4 regions of the Rhizobium sp. R86522 genome follow, and region 4 is predicted to be linked to each of the others. Evidence: riboswitches for the same ligand, from Rfam matches in the RefSeq annotation. Region 4 holds a riboswitch; each other region holds the start of a gene.
What was found. A riboswitch is a leader RNA that binds a small molecule or an ion and turns the genes downstream of it on or off. The one in region 4 is predicted to bind cobalamin.

Region 1: another riboswitch for cobalamin. It lies ahead of SJY08_RS13135 (aromatic ring-hydroxylating dioxygenase subunit alpha); the one in region 4 lies ahead of cobU (bifunctional adenosylcobinamide kinase/adenosylcobinamide-phosphate guanylyltransferase).
Region 2: another riboswitch for cobalamin. It lies ahead of bluB (5,6-dimethylbenzimidazole synthase); the one in region 4 lies ahead of cobU (bifunctional adenosylcobinamide kinase/adenosylcobinamide-phosphate guanylyltransferase).
Region 3: another riboswitch for cobalamin. It lies ahead of SJY08_RS18440 (ABC transporter ATP-binding protein); the one in region 4 lies ahead of cobU (bifunctional adenosylcobinamide kinase/adenosylcobinamide-phosphate guanylyltransferase).

Annotation. Positions count from the first base shown of each region.
Region 1 is NZ_JAXHBX010000001.1:2,682,286-2,686,187, reverse strand. Features, by position in the region: gene SJY08_RS13145 (GGDEF domain-containing protein) at 1-871, shown strand, start outside; gene SJY08_RS13140 (DUF6656 family protein) at 888-1,493, opposite strand; cobalamin riboswitch at 1,797-2,000, shown strand; gene SJY08_RS13135 (aromatic ring-hydroxylating dioxygenase subunit alpha) at 2,103-3,347, shown strand; gene SJY08_RS13130 (2Fe-2S iron-sulfur cluster-binding protein) at 3,350-3,902, shown strand, end outside.
Region 2 is NZ_JAXHBX010000001.1:1,321,354-1,325,255, reverse strand. Features, by position in the region: gene SJY08_RS06295 (DUF2865 domain-containing protein) at 1-732, shown strand, start outside; gene bluB (5,6-dimethylbenzimidazole synthase) at 689-1,426, opposite strand; cobalamin riboswitch at 1,467-1,657, opposite strand; gene SJY08_RS06285 (hypothetical protein) at 1,697-2,533, opposite strand; gene SJY08_RS06280 (hypothetical protein) at 2,553-2,864, opposite strand; gene SJY08_RS06275 (NAD+ synthase) at 2,891-3,902, opposite strand, start outside.
Region 3 is NZ_JAXHBX010000001.1:3,797,928-3,801,829, forward strand. Features, by position in the region: gene SJY08_RS18435 (ABC transporter substrate-binding protein) at 1-755, opposite strand, end outside; gene SJY08_RS18440 (ABC transporter ATP-binding protein) at 776-1,570, opposite strand; cobalamin riboswitch at 1,772-2,003, opposite strand; gene SJY08_RS18445 (NAD(P)/FAD-dependent oxidoreductase) at 2,126-3,409, opposite strand; gene SJY08_RS18450 (hypothetical protein) at 3,531-3,734, shown strand; partial or broken gene SJY08_RS18455 (manganese catalase family protein) at 3,816-3,902, shown strand, end outside.
Region 4 is NZ_JAXHBX010000001.1:1,777,142-1,781,043, reverse strand. Features, by position in the region: gene SJY08_RS08490 (ATP12 family chaperone protein) at 1-745, shown strand, start outside; gene SJY08_RS08485 (hypothetical protein) at 809-1,627, shown strand; cobalamin riboswitch at 1,694-2,066, shown strand; gene cobU (bifunctional adenosylcobinamide kinase/adenosylcobinamide-phosphate guanylyltransferase) at 2,251-2,781, shown strand; gene cobW (cobalamin biosynthesis protein CobW) at 2,785-3,861, shown strand; gene cobN (cobaltochelatase subunit CobN) at 3,865-3,902, shown strand, end outside.

The DNA.
Region 1 (3,902 bases), 910 kb from region 4:
GCACCACCATGAAGACGGGCTGCTGAGCCGCCAAAATGGTCAGGTTCGCGCCGAGATGAGCAATTTCATCAGTCTGCTGAACGAAGAGAAGATTTCGCTCACCGACTACGGCCGCGTCATCGGCCATGCTTCCAAGACCATCCTGACCGAAGCCGATCTCGAAGGTACGCCGCTCGGCCAGTCGATCAAGATGCTGAAGGCCGCGACCGAAAAGCGCGCTCACCAGAACAGCAATGTCGTGCGCGCCGTGGTCGACAAGACCGCAGCCCTTGCCGACCTGCAGCGCGAGGCCGAAGAGGCCGAAGCCGCGAAATTCGTTGATCCGGTCACCCGCCTTGCCAGCCGCCGTGCCTTCAACAAGGCGGTCGCGAAGATCTATGTGAACCCGGAAATGCCGGTACTCTGCGGTGTCGCCATCGGCGAAATCGACGACTATGCGCGCATCCAGGAGCAGATGGGCCCGGCCGTTGCCGAGCGTTTCCTGATGCAGGTCGCCAAGGTGCTGGAAGCCGTCTCCGGCGGTGGCGATCTCGCCTGCCGCTTCGATGCCGGCCGCTTCGGACTGCTGCTTTACACTTCGGACCAGGAAGAGATCAGCCGCGTGGTCGATCTCGTTCGCGCCAAGCTCAAGGCCACCAATTTCGTTGGCTCGTCGACCGGTGCCCGCATGGGCCAGCTAGGCATGTCCTTCGGCATCTGCTTCTCCGAGCAGGCCCCGAACGCCTTCGACTTCACCAACTTCGCCGAAAAGGCGCTCGCCACCTCCAAGGCAGCCGGCGGCGACACCGTGACGATCTACGGTGCAAGCGACTATGTGTCGAAGGATTGGCTGCTCTACAAGAAGAAGCCGGTGGGTGGTTTCGGCGCCTGAGCGTCGAAGTCCACTTTCAAAGTTTTGCGATGATCTTCCTGAGCTCGGCGTCTCGTGCGCCGAGCATCAGTACGTTCCGCAGCGCCTCTTTCGGATCCACTGTCTGGAATAAAAGTCCGTTGTTGCGGAACGAACGGTCGATGGTCATCGCCTTGGCCTCCGCCTCCGGCTTGATCGCCACGGCGAAATACATCCGTCCGTAATTCTGCTTGATCTGCTCGAAGAACACCTCTTCCCCACCGAGTTCGGCAAAGAAATTGGCGATGTAGAAGGCCCATTTGACATCGGCATACTGCGCGAAATTCGTGCGCGCCGCCGTCACGTGACAGTAGCCCAGATGTGGGCTGTTGTTCAGTGTGCGGTGGAAGATGACTTTGGGGAACTTGATCGAACGGTGAAAGCCGTTGATGCGCTCATGCGTCGTCTCGGCCGCCCGCTCCAGCCGCCGCCCGGTCCGCGCCGCAACTTCCTCATAGGAAAGATACCGGCGCTCGTCCGGCAGCCAGTCCTCGCGGCTGCGCGAGATCCGACCGGTTCTCAGGAACTCGGTATGGACTGCCTTTGACGAGGGCGGCGTTTGCGTTTCCGCTTTGGGAGCCGCGTAGTATCTGAGTTTCTGCATCTTGACGCTCTGACGGTACCCGGACTGATTGCTTGAGCTTAACGCAGCATGGTTAATCATGATTTGATGGTATTCTACATCAGCGAGGTTTCGCGAGGCTTGCCGCAGTGCAGTTCCATGCAACTGCCTTAAATCGCCCGTTTGCGCCATGATTTCAGCGGCCAGAGAAACGCCGCCGCCGCACCTCCCGGAAAACAATGGGAAATTCCCGACCTTGCCACCCTTAGTCGTCGTCTGTGGGATGTCGCAAACGATTTGGGCCGTGTCGTTCTGCAATGCAGCGGAGGCCCGCGGCCTGTGATTAGATGCAGGCAAGCTCGAGGTGCTGCCCTGCTAGGGAGGGTAGGAAATCGGGAAGCCGGTCAAAATCCGGCGCTGCCCCCGCAACGGTGGTGGAGAATGCGTTTTGGCAGAAGGCCACTGGGGGTAACCCTGGGAAGGCGCCGACGCGGTCCGCAAATGGACCACTCCTGAGCCCGGAAACCAGCCTTGGCAGACGGACATTTGAGGTTGCGGAGGGCGACCAGAGATAGCCATGCACACCGCCTTCCCAGGGCGACGGCAGGCTGCGCTCTCATCTCCCCCGAGTTTTTGAAACACGAGGACGACATGGATCTGCAGGCCAACGTGCTGCGCCAGCTGAAGAACCGCCGCGAGGGTTTCTCGCTCGAACAGCCATTTTACATCGACCAGGACTATTTCAAGCTCGACATGGAGCAGATCTGGTATCGCGATTGGCTGTTCATCGGCCATGACTGCGAGATCCCACGCGCCGGCAACTATTTCACCGCCCAGATCGGCGATTACCCTGTCGTCATCGTCCGCGGCAAGGATCAGGTCATCCGCGCCTTCCACAACACCTGTCGCCATCGCGGCCACCGCGTCTGCACCAAGGACAAGGGCGCCGCGGCGAAGCTCGTCTGCCCCTATCACAACTGGACCTATGACCTCGACGGATCGCTCGTCTTCGCTCGCCAGATGGGTGAGACTTTCGACAAGGCCGAATTCGGCCTGAAGACCGTCCATTGCGAAAGCGTCGGCGGCTACATCTTCGTCTGCCTCGCCAACGAAGCCCCCGATTTCGCGCCAATGCGCGCCTCGCTGGAACCCTATCTGCGTCCGCATCGCCTCTGGGAGGCCAAGGTCGCCCACAAGAACACGATCATCGAGAAGGGTAACTGGAAGCTCGTCTGGGAAAACAACCGGGAATGCTACCACTGCGCCGGCAACCATCCGGAGCTCTGCCGCACCTATCCGGAAGCCCCGACCGCAACCGGCGTCCAGGGTGCGGGTGACGATCCCTTCATCTCCGAGCACTGGGCGCGCTGCGAAGCCGCCGGCCTGCCGTCCGCCTTCAGCATGGACCCGTCGGGCCAGTTCCGCACGGCCCGCATGCCGCTAATCGAGGATGCCGAGAGCTACACCATGTCTGGCAAGCGTGCCGTGAAGAAGCCGCTCTCCGCAGACGTGCCGATCAGCCATATCGGCACCATGCTGCTTTTCCACTATCCGACGACCTGGAACCACATCCTCGGGGACCACGCGATCTCCTTCCGCGTCCTGCCGCTTTCGGCCGAAGAGACGGCCGTCACCACCACCTGGCTGGTCAACAAGGACGCGGTCGAAGGCGTTGATTACGACTTGGAAGAGCTGACCCATGTCTGGAACATGACCAACGACCAGGACCGCTCGATCGTCGAGGAAAACGCGTTTGGCATACGTTCCCCGGCCTATGAGCCCGGTCCCTATTCCGTCGATCACGAAGGTGGCGTCATGCAGTTCGTCGAGTGGTATTCCAACTTCATGACGGGCCGCCTGCAGGGCGACAAGGCTCGCCTGTCTGCGGTGGCGTGATCATGAACATCGCCGTCACCCAGTATCGCCATGTCGACGAGATGCGCCCCTGGTCCGACCGGGAGCATCTCTTGGAATGCGTCGCCGTCACGCCTGAGGCCGCCGACGTGATGACCTTCACCTTCAAGCCGAACAAGCCGGGCCTCTGGTTCCGTTATCTGCCCGGCCAGTTCGTCACGCTCGAGATCCCCGTCGGGCCAGAGCCGGTGATGCGCACCTACACGCTCTCCTCCAGCCCCTCGCGGCCCTATACGGTCGCCGTGACGGTCAAGGCGCAGAAGGACTCGATTGGCACCCGCTGGATGTTCGACAACCTGAAGCCCGGCATGGCGCTTAAGGCCTTCGGCCCGCTCGGCGACTTCTCCTATGCCAAGCACCCTGGCAAGAAATACCTTTTCGTTTCCGCCGGCTCCGGTGTGACGCCGATGATGTCGATGACGCGCGACCTCAGCGACCGCGCGCCAGACAGCGACATCACTTTCCTCAACTGCGCGCGCTCGCCTGATGACATCATCTTCCGCTGGGAGCTGGAGGCCAAGGCCCGCGACATGCCGA
Region 2 (3,902 bases), 460 kb from region 4:
GCAAGGCTTTCGGATCTGCGCGAAAGCCGCGTAGAAGATGCGCGCGCCGCCCTCGTCACAGCACTTGAGGCGAATGGTTGTGGGCCGGATCAAGCGGCTTATCCGGAAGAAGCAGAGCGTATCCCTTACCTCGACACGCTGGCGGAACCCTACCGTCCGGACCGGGCAGCCGAAGCCGCCTACTCAGCGCCGCCCCCGCCGATGAGCATGATGCCCAGCGGCAATGTCCGCACGCTGTGTGTGCGCACCTGCGATGGCGGTTTCTTCCCGATCTCGTCACAGACCTCGGCAATGAACTTCGGCCGCGATGCGGCGCAATGCCAGCAGATGTGTCCGGGCACGGAAACGGAGCTGTTTTTCCACGCGCCGGAGCGCAGCGAGACCGTGGACATGATCTCGGCAGTCAGCGGCCGCCCCTATCGCGATCTGCCCAATGCCTTCCTCTACCGCAACCGACGCAGCGACGCGGAACCCGCCTGCGCCTGCAACCTGCAGCAATACTACCAGCGCATGACGCCGCGTCCGGCCGTACCGGACTACCAGTCGTCCTTCATCGAAGTTGCACCGGGAAAACGGGAGGCTGCGTCAGCGACGGTGCCTGCCACGGAGCGCGTGCTGGATGAGGCCAGCCTCAACGTACGCCGCGTCGGCCCGGCCTTCCTCCCCTCCGACAAGGGCACGATCGACCTCAGGAACCCGGCGACGTCAGGTCCACAGCCGCTGCAGGAGTGATCGGCCGCTCCGCGATCTGCCCCCAGCTTTCCTCGAAGATCAAATCGTCGAGCGGCAATCGCTTGCGCCATCCCTTCACCTCGAGCTCCGGCGTCGCATAGAGTTCGTCGACATAGCCAAGGCAAAGATAACCGATGATCTGGATCCGCTCCGGGATCCCAAGGAGCGCCTTCACCTCGGCCTCGTGGAAGATGCTGACCCATCCAAGCCCGACCCCTTCCGCACGTGCTGCGAGCCAGAGATTCTGGATGGCGCAGACAGTCGAGAAGGCGTCCATCCTGACATCATGGGTGCGTCCGAGCACGACGGGTCCCGCACGATCGGGATCACAGGTGACGCAGATATTGAGCGGCGCCTTGCGGATGCCTTCCAGTTTCAGGGATCGATAGACGTCCCGCTGCTCAACCGGAAACATGGCCTCCGCCTCCTCGTTCGCCCGCAGAAACGCCTGCCAGATGGCCTCGCGCTTTCGAGCAGAGCGGATCAGCAGGAAACTCCAGGGCTGCATGAAGCCCACGGAGGGGGCGGCATGCGCCGCTTCGAGCAATCGCCGCACCAGATCATCCGGCAGCGGATCAGAGCGAAACTGGTCGCGGACGTCGCGTCGCGTGTGAATGGCTCGGTAGACGGCCTGTTTGTCCTGGTCGGCGAAGGGCGCCGTCCGGACGAGGAACTCGTTCGGTCTGTCGTGCATCGTAATCCCCACAATGCGCAACCACCCGCCGTCCACGCGGGAAAGGTCTATCTCGCCAGGCCGGTCTTCTGACTGGGCATCATCCAGGATGCGCGCCTTCCCGGATTGCTCCAGTGGCCGGGTTTCCCCTCGCGCATCATGTCCGCCTCACAGCGTTGGGCACGTGCCGGATTTTCGCCGGCTTCCCGATTCTCTCACCTAACGGCAAGCACCTGACGTCGGATCAATACCGCAAGAACCAGCCGCAGGACAGAGTGGAATGCGACAGGCTCAAGCCTCGACCGGGAAGTAGCGGACAAAGGCGAAAGCCGATCCGTCCGGCGCCCAGTTCGGCACATTGATCGAGCCCTGACCGCCGAAGAACTCGATGAGTGTTTCGACATTGCCGCCATCGGCGTCCATCAGCCGAAGTCGCACCTGCTTGTCGCGCGGATGACCTTCGACATCGGCATCGTAGGAGAGGAAGAGTATCTTCTTCCCATCCGGAGAGGGATGCGGGAACCAGTCACCATAACCGTCTGAGGTCAGCTGCTGCAGGTCGCTGCCATCGCTGCGCATGCGCCAGATCTGCATGGTGCCGGTACGGCTGGAGTTGAAATAGATCCACTGTCCATCAGGCGTGTAATCAGGGCCATCATTGTGCCCTTCGCCGTTCGTCAGCCGCCGCTCGGCCCCGCCCTTGGTCGAGATGGTATAGATATCGAAGGCGCCGTTGCGCTCGCCGCAATAGGCAAGCTCCTTACCGTCCGGCGACCAGCCGTGCCAGTAGGACGGCATTTTGTCGGTGACTTGGCGCGGCTCGTCGTCACCATCACCCAGCAGATAGATGCAGGACTTGCCGAAAAGCGTATGATCGGAAAACGCGATCGAGGCGCCATCGGGCGAGATCCCATGATCGTTGTTGAGCCGCACGGCAAAACCCGTGTCGATCAGCTCCGGTTCGGGATCGTCTTCGTCGAGCGGCAACGCATAAAGAAGACCATCGCCGTTGATGACCAGAAACTCGCCATCGCGCGACCAGTTGGGCGCCTCGACGAGGTCATCCGTCTGCCAGACGACCTCGCATTCACGGGTCGTCATATCGTAGATCTCGACCGAACTGCGCATCATGGTCTCCTTGGAAAAGTCAGTCTGCGGTCGAGCGATTTTCCATCGCCTGGCGCAGTTTGGCGAAGATCGCCCGGCCCGTCTGCTCAACATGAGCACTGCGCCATTCGGTGTAGAAACCCCAGATCAGGCTGACGTTCAGCGTGAGGAACCCGATGCCGAGCATCTTGTAGCTCCCGTCCCACAGGCCGTAGCAGCCAATCGCGATCGAGGGCAGGAAATAGGCGGCGCCCGAGAGCGTCCGGTACAGCCCGCTATCCTGATTGTCATGCGCTCCGACAGCAAAGATATAGCTGCGCTCCTCCGCCGTGAAATCAGGCAAAGCAGCCAAGGCATCGATATCCTCTATCGACACGCTCAGCGATCCCGGAACCGGTTCGTGATCGGATAGCGGCGATCACGTCCGAAGTTCTTCTTTGTGATCTTCACGCCCGGCGCCGACTGGCGACGCTTGTATTCGGCGAGATAGAGCAGATGCTCGACCCGGTGAACGGTCGCAATGTCATGGCCGCGCGCGACGATCTCATCGACACCCATCTCTTTTTCGACGAGGCATTCGAGAATGTCGTCAAGCACCGGATAGGGCGGCAGGGAGTCCTGGTCGGTCTGGTTCGGGCGCAGTTCCGCAGACGGCGCCTTCGACAGGATATTGGCAGGGATCACCTCGCCGGACGGACCAAGCGCACCGGGCGGCACGTTTTCGTTGCGCCAGGCCGAGAGCGCATAGACCTGCATCTTGTAGAGGTCCTTGATCGGATTGAAGCCGCCATTCATGTCGCCGTAGAGCGTGGCATAACCCACCGACATCTCGGACTTGTTGCCGGTCGTCACCACCATCGAGCCGAACTTGTTGGAGATCGCCATCAGGATCGTACCGCGCGTCCGGCTCTGCAGGTTCTCTTCGGTAATGCCGCTCTCGGTCCCCTCGAACATGTCGGAAAGTGACGAGAGGAAACCTTCGACCGGTTCCTGGATCGGCACGATGTCATAGTGGCAGCCCAGCGCCTTGGCGCAGGCCTCGGCATCGGAGAAGCTCTCCTGCGAGGTATAGCGGTAAGGCAGCATGATCGTGCGCACCCGCTCCTCGCCGAGCGCATCCACGGCGATCGCCGCACAGATGGCGGAATCGATGCCACCCGAAAGCCCGAGCACGACGCTCTTGAAGCCGTTCTTGTTAACATAATCGCGAAAGCCGAGCACGCAGGCGCGGTAGTCGGCCTCTTCCTTTTCCGGAATGCGCGACATCGGCCCCTGATCGCAACGCCAGCCATCCGCGGTCCGCTTCCAGGTCGTGACAGACAGCGTCTCCTCGAACTGGCTCATCTGGAAGGCGAGCGACTTGTCACCGTTGAAGGCGAAGCTCGCGCCG
Region 3 (3,902 bases), 2.0 Mb from region 4:
TCCGGATTGCGCTCGATGACCGGCTCCCAAGACACTTCCGTCCAGCTCTTTTCAACGTCTTCCATGATGTTCACGCCGCCTGCGGCTTCGATCATCGCGGTCGGAATGCCGAAGCGACCCGAGGTGAACGGCTTTTCGGTGCCGGAATCATAGACAAAGACGCGGACCGGCTTTTCGATGCCTCCGATGCGGGTTGTGATTTCGTCCAGTTGCTTGCGGTAGCCGGCGACCAGGGCCTCGGCGCGGTCCTCGACGTCGAAGATCTTGCCGAGGTTCAGCAGGTCGATGAACATGTCGTCCATCGTCGGCTTGTTCTTCGCCATGATATGGATGCAGGATTCGGTGAGTTCATAGACCTTGATCTTGAAGGGCTCGAGCGTTTCGGGCGTCACCTCGCCGCCGACCTTCATGCCGTAGTTCCAGCCGGCAAAATAGAAATCGGCATCGGCGTTCAGCAGCACTTCCTTGGTCGGGTATTTCGGCGAAAGCTCCGGCATTTCCTTCACGCCTTCCCGAAGCCCCGCATCCAGCGTCTTCCAGCCGGAGATCCCGGTGTAGCCGACCATGCGGTCCTGCAGCTTCAAGGCCAGCATCATCTCGGTCAGGTTGACGTCGTTGGAGACCGCGCGCGCCGGAGGTGCGTCAAACGTGACCTCGCGATCGCAGCTCTTGACCGTGACAGGATAGGCAAATGCCGAGGAGGCGGAGAAGACCGAAGCAAAGAGCGTGGCAGACAATAGAAGACGGGAAGCCATGTTGGCGGATCCTTTCAAAATCAGGTCAAGGCAAGGGAAAAGGAAAAACGATGGGATCGAGCGCCCTCCGCCTGTTGACGGGCGGCGAGGACACCGAAGGTTCCGGACAGGGCCTGTTCGGTCAGAACAGCTTCCGGTGGGCCGAACGCATTCATCCGGCCGCCATGCATCAGGGCAATATGCGTTGCAAACTCGGCGGCGAGGTTAATGTCGTGCAGCGTGGTGATGATCGTCAGGTTTAAAGCGCCGAGCAGATCGAGGATCTCGAGCTGGTGGCGGATATCCAGATGGTTGGTCGGCTCGTCGAGTATGAGGATTTCAGGCTTCTGCGCCAGCGCACGCGCCACCAGGACACGCTGCTTCTCACCTCCTGACAAGGTCGAGAACTGCCGGTTCGCCAGCCGCAGCAGATCGAGATGGTCGAGCGCGTGCTCTGCTTCGGCCCGGTCTTCTTCGCTCCAGCCCGCAAGGCCTTCGCGCCAGGGAACGCGCCCCATCATCACTACGTCGCGGACGGTGAACGGGAAGTCGCCCGGCATTTCCTGCAGAACGACCGCCACCCGACGGGCAAGCTGGCGGGCACTCATCTGCCAGATATCCTGGCCGTCGACCTCGACGCGCCCCTCCAGCGGGCTAACACCGCGATACAGGCAGCGAAGAAGCGTGGTCTTGCCAGCCCCGTTCGGCCCGACGATTGCCAGCCGGTCGCCGGCATCGAGGGAGAAGGAAACGCCTCGGACCAAATACTGGGATGGCTTCGGTCCCCAGCCGATATCGGTGACCCGGATCGGGCAGCCCTTGCTGGTACAGCTCATGGGCGTGCCCCCTCGAACGACGAAACGCCGAGCGTTACGCCATGGCCAAGGCCGATCGCCCGTCCCTGCGCTTCATGATCTGGAAGGAAATGCATGCCAGTCCTCCGCAGGATTTCTCCGGAGGCAAAATGGCATGTGGTCGGCGCGCCAGACGGCGCAGCGCAAAAGCCAGTTCGTATCCATCGGAACACCCCGTCCGCTTCGTTTTCTTCACTTAACGGCAGGTCTCCTGGCTCGCGGATATGCGCTTTCCATTTGCCTTCCCACGGTGACCCGCAGTGGCCCGGCGCTTTCACGCCGCGAGAATGGACAGCAATCCGCTTACAGTTGCGGGGGCAGCCACGGTCTTGGTCCCTATTGGGTCGTCCTCACCGTGTTCCCTATTAATCCCCTCGGAGTCATCCGGCGGGGAACCGTCACTGCTTGCATAGGACCTGCAGCCCCTGGCGGTCAAGCCTGGATCTTTTCGTTATGTAATATCGTTACGTCTATAGATCCGAATCCGGGTTGTCCACCTTCAAAGCGCATCCGCCCTCAGATTCTCAACGGAGGTCATTACCTCTCAGGGGCAACGAAGTTCTCATCGATCAGACGCGCGCCTCTCTGCCGGGTGGTGTAGCGCCAGATCCACTGAACACTGACAAGCAGGCGTTTCTCGAAATTGACCAGCAAATAGACATGGACGATGGCCCAGAGCAGCCAGGCGAGACGGCCCTTGAGCTGCCAGGAGCCGAAATCGAAGATGGCTGCGTTTCTTCCGATGACCGCCGTGTTGCCGCGATTGCGGAAACGGAAGTCTGGCACAGCCGCTCCTTTCAGGAGGTTGGCCTTGAGCGCTTTGCCGAGGAACGTCCCCTGCTGTTTGGCCACCTGTGCGAGCGCGGGCAATGCTTCGCCATTTTCTCCCAAAGCCAGCGCGGTATCGCCGATGGCGTAGACCCCGTCCATGCCATCAACCGAGAGGTCGCGCACCACCGGCAGGCGCCCGCCCGGGCCCGGCGAAAGGCCAAGCCATTCCGCGGCCGGCGATGCTTTGACCCCGGCTCCCCAGACGATGCAGCTCGCCGGCAGGAAAGCATCCTTGACCTTAACGCCCTCGGCAGTCACGTCTTCGACAGGCGTGTTCAGCCTGATATCCACGCCGATGTCGCGCAGATAGTCGGCCGCATAGGTCGAGAGATTTTCGGGGAAGGTTGCCAGAATACGCGGACCGGCCTCGACGAGGACGACGTGAAGTTGCTCTGGTCGCAGGCTACGGAAATCACGATCAATCATGAATCGACCGAGTTCTGAAATGGCGCCGGCCATTTCGACGCCGGTCGGGCCGCCACCGATGACGACGCTGGTCAACAGGCGGCGCTTCTCTGCCTCATCCTGGCTTCGCTCGGCCTGCTCGAAGGCGAGCAGGAGGCGGTGACGAATCTGGCGGGCTTCGTGAATCGATTTCAGCCCCGGTGCATGTTTCTGCCAGTCCTGATGGCCGAAATAATTGTACTGCGAGCCGGTCGCGAGAACGAGGCGGTCGTAGGAGATCGCTGCGCCATCGGCGAGAGAGACTGCGCGGGCGTCCGTATCGATCGACACCACCTCTCCCATCAGCACGTGGATGTTGTCCGATCGTCCCAATGTACGGCGGATCGGCTCGGAGATATCCGCAGGCGAAAGCGCTGCCGTCGCGACCTGATAGAGCAATGGCTGAAACAGATTGTGATTGCGCCGGTCGATCACGGTCACGTCGACTTCTGCGTCTGCCAGAGCCTTTGCGCAGGCAAGGCCTCCAAAACCTGCGCCGACGATCACGATGCGCGGCCGGCTCCCGATACTGGATCGTTCTTCCATCATCACCTCACTGTCTGCGCGAATTGTTCCGGGACAACCTGAAGGCGTCCGGAATGTTCCTGGGGAACTGTTCGCAAGCGGGACGGTTGGTCACGGAGAGCTCAAGAAGAGGAGACCCAAGATGGGCATGAACGCACCGAAAGATGGCAAGCCGGGAACAACGGATCAGTCGCCCCGCTGGGAAGGACCGCAGGAGAATCGACCGACGGGATATCTGCCGGCCAAGGACAATCCCAAGGTCGACCGGGATGCCGTGGGCGAAAATTTGCAGGACCCGGAAAAGCGAAATCTCGGCGATTCGCTGAAGACCCGCGACGACCAATAACCCCACTCCTGATGGTCAGAAAATCAGGAACAAGCCGGTAGGGTCCTTTTTAGGCAACCGTCAAACACGAGGAAAGATGCGATGTTCTATACCGACAACAAGCTGCAATATCCCGTCCGAGTTGAGACCCCGGACCCTCTGTTTGCCCGCGCCCTACAGCAGGCGATC
Region 4 (3,902 bases):
TCCGGTGCGCCGGGCGCAGATCCAGATGAAGCGGCCGCTGCCGAAGCGCTTCTACGAGGCCGTCGGCACCGAGGCCCGCGATGACGGCTTCTCCATTACGCTGGATGGAAAGTCCGTGAAGACGCCGGCGAAGAACCTGCTGACGCTGCCGAACCGTGAGGCCGCAGAACTCGTGGTTGCCGAATGGGCCGGGCAGGGCGAGTTCATCGACCCGGCGACCATGCCGATCACCAAACTCGCGAATACCGCCATCGATGCCGTTTCGAACAGCCTGGACGACGTGTTCCACGAGATCGTCCGTTTCGCCGGCACCGATCTGCTCTGCTACCGCGCTGACGGACCGAAGGAACTGATCGACCGTCAGTCGGCTCGCTGGGATCCTTTGCTTGCTTGGATATCGACTGCGCACGGCGCGCGCTTCATCCTTGTCGAAGGCGTGATGCATCAGGAACAGCCACAGGAGGCAATCGGCGCCTACGCTCGGGCGCTGGAGCGCTACCGCGATCCCTTCCAGATCTCCTGCCTCAACGTGGTGACGACGCTGACGGGTTCGGCTGTGCTGACACTTGCCTTTGCCGAGGGTGCCTTCGATCTGGACGATGTCTGGTCGCTTGCCCATCTCGACGAGGACTGGACGATCGAGCATTGGGGTTCCGATGCCGAGGCCGAAGCGCGTCGTGAGGCCCGTTACGGCGAGTTCGCATCGGCAGCGTCACTCTTCGCGGTCCTTCAGGCAGCAAGTTAACTCTACACTAACCATAAATGGCGAATTCTCGGGCAGGTTCAGAATCACCTGTCCGGGGTCCTTATGTTCGCTCGCAGCCTTCGCATCGCCGTCGCCATGGGCTTCGCCCTGCTGCTCGCTTCCTGCTCCGTCTTTTTCGGGCGCAGCATTGACCGTCCGTTGGTTTACTACGTCCGCAACGTGACGGTCATGGCCGATGCACGCATCCCGCTCGACCTCATTGAAAGCGTCGATCGCCGCGTCTCTGCCGCGATTGCGGCGACGCGCCCGCCCGCGGGTGCCGAGCGCGTCGTGCTTCTGGTCAAAATCGATCGCCTTGGATTTGGGGAGGGCGCCCGTCGCCGCCTCGCTCAGGCTGACTTTACCGTGACTGCTGTTTCGGTCGAAACCGGCGAGCCGGTCGCCAAGGGAAGCTTCAGGGTGAACGGCCCGACCGACGACCCGCGCTGGGCCCGTCAGGCGCTTGCCGAAGAACTCGCGGCCCGCATCCGCTTTGCCTTCTCGCTGACCACGCCGCGTGTCCGCAAGGCCCAGCAGCCGCGAACCATATCAACGCGGCTCGCTTCGGAGCCACCGCCGGTGATCGTGCCGAATGCTCGGGTGGAATCGCCACGCGCCGCCCCGGTGGTGCGGCAGGCGGCGCCGCAAAACTCGTCCGTTATGGCTGTGCCGGAGACGGCTGTTCCTCCGCCACCGCGCGAAATGGCCGCGCCGCCGGTCGCCGACGTGCAGACACCTCGGCCCGCAGCCCCGGCCCAGCCTGCGCGTCGCGCTGCCGACATCGGCCAGGGCACGCCGGTCGAACAGGGAGCCGTGGGTGCCATTCGCCTGCGGCCGGATTGCGACCCCGCCGTCACGCCGGACTGCTCCACGAGCCCTTGATCGGCCCTCGGGCGCAATGACGCAGCTCTGCGCCGCAGCTGTGATTGACTCGGCTTCGACCTCGGCCTAATCCTCATGATGGATGGTTTCCGAACGGCAGAGATGTTGTCCGGAGAGCAAAAGGGAATGCGAAGGCGTGGACCCCAACCGGGCACGCCGAACGCAGCCGACCCCGCGACTGTATTGCAGCGAGGGTTCTCCATCCGCTTTGTCGTTGAACGAGTGACGGGTCGCAGGGTGCGACCGGCTCGCCAGAACGGCAGGACGGAAAAGCCACTGGGGTGGCAACGCGATCAGCCGGGGCAGGACGCCTCTTTTTCTACGAATCGTCCGCTCTTTCGTGTTGCCGCAAACCCTGGGAAGGCGAGGAGAACCCGACGGTCCTTTCGAGGATCACGACCTGCGAGCCAGGAGACCTGCCATCCACGGGCATGGTGCCCACACTGGGGAGGTCTCCCCGTTGCCAGCACGGAGGTTGTCGTGGCGACGTTCTGCATCCGCGGGTCCTTTGCGCCCCGCCGGTGCCGGTCCGCATGCGCGGACGCGGCATCGATTGTTTTCTTGTGCATGCTGAAGGCATGCACCGCTGGCCGTCTGCGCGCGGTCGAAGGTCATGGCGCACCATGACCGCATCCAATTCCCCATCCATCCTCGTTCTCGGCGGTGCGCGCTCGGGCAAGTCGCGTTTCGCCGAAACAACGGCGCGCAACACCGGCCTAGATCGCGTTTATCTGGCCACGGGCCGCGCCTGGGACGACGAGATGCGCGCCCGCATCGAGACCCACAAGGCCGACCGTGCCGATGACGGCTGGACGACGCATGAGGAGCCGCTGGATCTCGTCGGTGCACTGAAGACGCTCGACAAGCCCGAGCGGGTGATCCTCGTCGACTGCCTGACGCTCTGGGTCACCAATCTGATGATGGAAGAAGGCCGTGACGTCGACGCGGATGGCGCCGAACTCGCTGCAATCCTCGGAGAACTCCACGCCACCGTCATCTTCGTCTCCAATGAAGTCGGCCTCGGCATCGTGCCCGAAAACAAGATGGCCCGCGCCTTCCGCGACCATGCCGGCCGTCTCCACCAAGCCATCGCCGCCGAGGCGGCTGAAGTCTATTTTATCGCGGCGGGTTTGCCGTTGAAAATGAAGGGTTGAACCATGTTGCAGCAAAAGATCCCCGCCACCGTCATCACCGGCTTTTTGGGGGCAGGCAAGACCACCATCATCCGTAACATGCTGATGAATGCCGGCGGCAAGAAGATCGCGCTGATCATCAACGAATTCGGCGACCTCGGCGTCGACGGTGATGTCTTGAAGGGCTGCGGCGCCGACAATTGCACCGAAGATGACATCATCGAACTCACCAATGGCTGCATCTGCTGCACGGTCGCCGACGACTTCGTACCGACCATGCTGAAGCTGCTTGAGCGCGACGTGAAGCCTGACCATATCGTCATCGAGACCTCGGGTCTGGCGCTGCCGCAGCCGCTGGTCGCTGCCTTCAACTGGCCGGATATCCGCACGCGTGTGACCGTCGATGGCGTCGTGACCGTGGTCGATAGTGCCGCCGTCGCCGCTGGCCGTTTTGCCGACGACCATGACGCGGTCGCCGCCCAGCGCGCCGAGGACGACAATCTCGATCACGAAAGCCCGATCGAAGAACTCTTCGAGGATCAGCTGACCTGCGCCGACCTCATCGTCCTCAACAAGGCCGACCTCCTGGACGCTGCCGGTATCGCTGCCGTGCGCGCGGAAGTCACGGGCCGCACCAGCCGTAAGCCTTCGATGATCGAGGCGAAGAACGGCGAAGTGCCCTCGCTCGTCCTGCTCGGCATCGGTGCAAGCACAGAAGACGACATCGAAAACCGCAAGTCGCATCACGAGATGGAGCACGAGGCGCTGCATGCCTCGGGCGAAGACCACGACCATCACCACGATCACGACGAGTTCGAAAGCTTCGTCCTGAAGCTCGGCGCGATCAAGGACGCTTCCGATTTCATAGACCGCCTGAAGCCTGTTATCGAGAAGCATGACATCCTGCGTTTGAAGGGCTTCATCGACGTGCCGGGCAAGCCGATGCGCCTTGTCATCCAGGCCGTCGGCACCCGCATCGAAACCTATTTCGACCGTCCCTGGACAAGCGCCGAAAAGCGCGAGACGCGTATCGTCGTCATCGGCCTGCATGAATGGGATTTCGGTGCCGTGGTCGAGGACGTCCAGGCAGCGGCTGGCTGATCCATGCATCTGCTCCTTGCCCAAAAGGGATCGATCAGCGA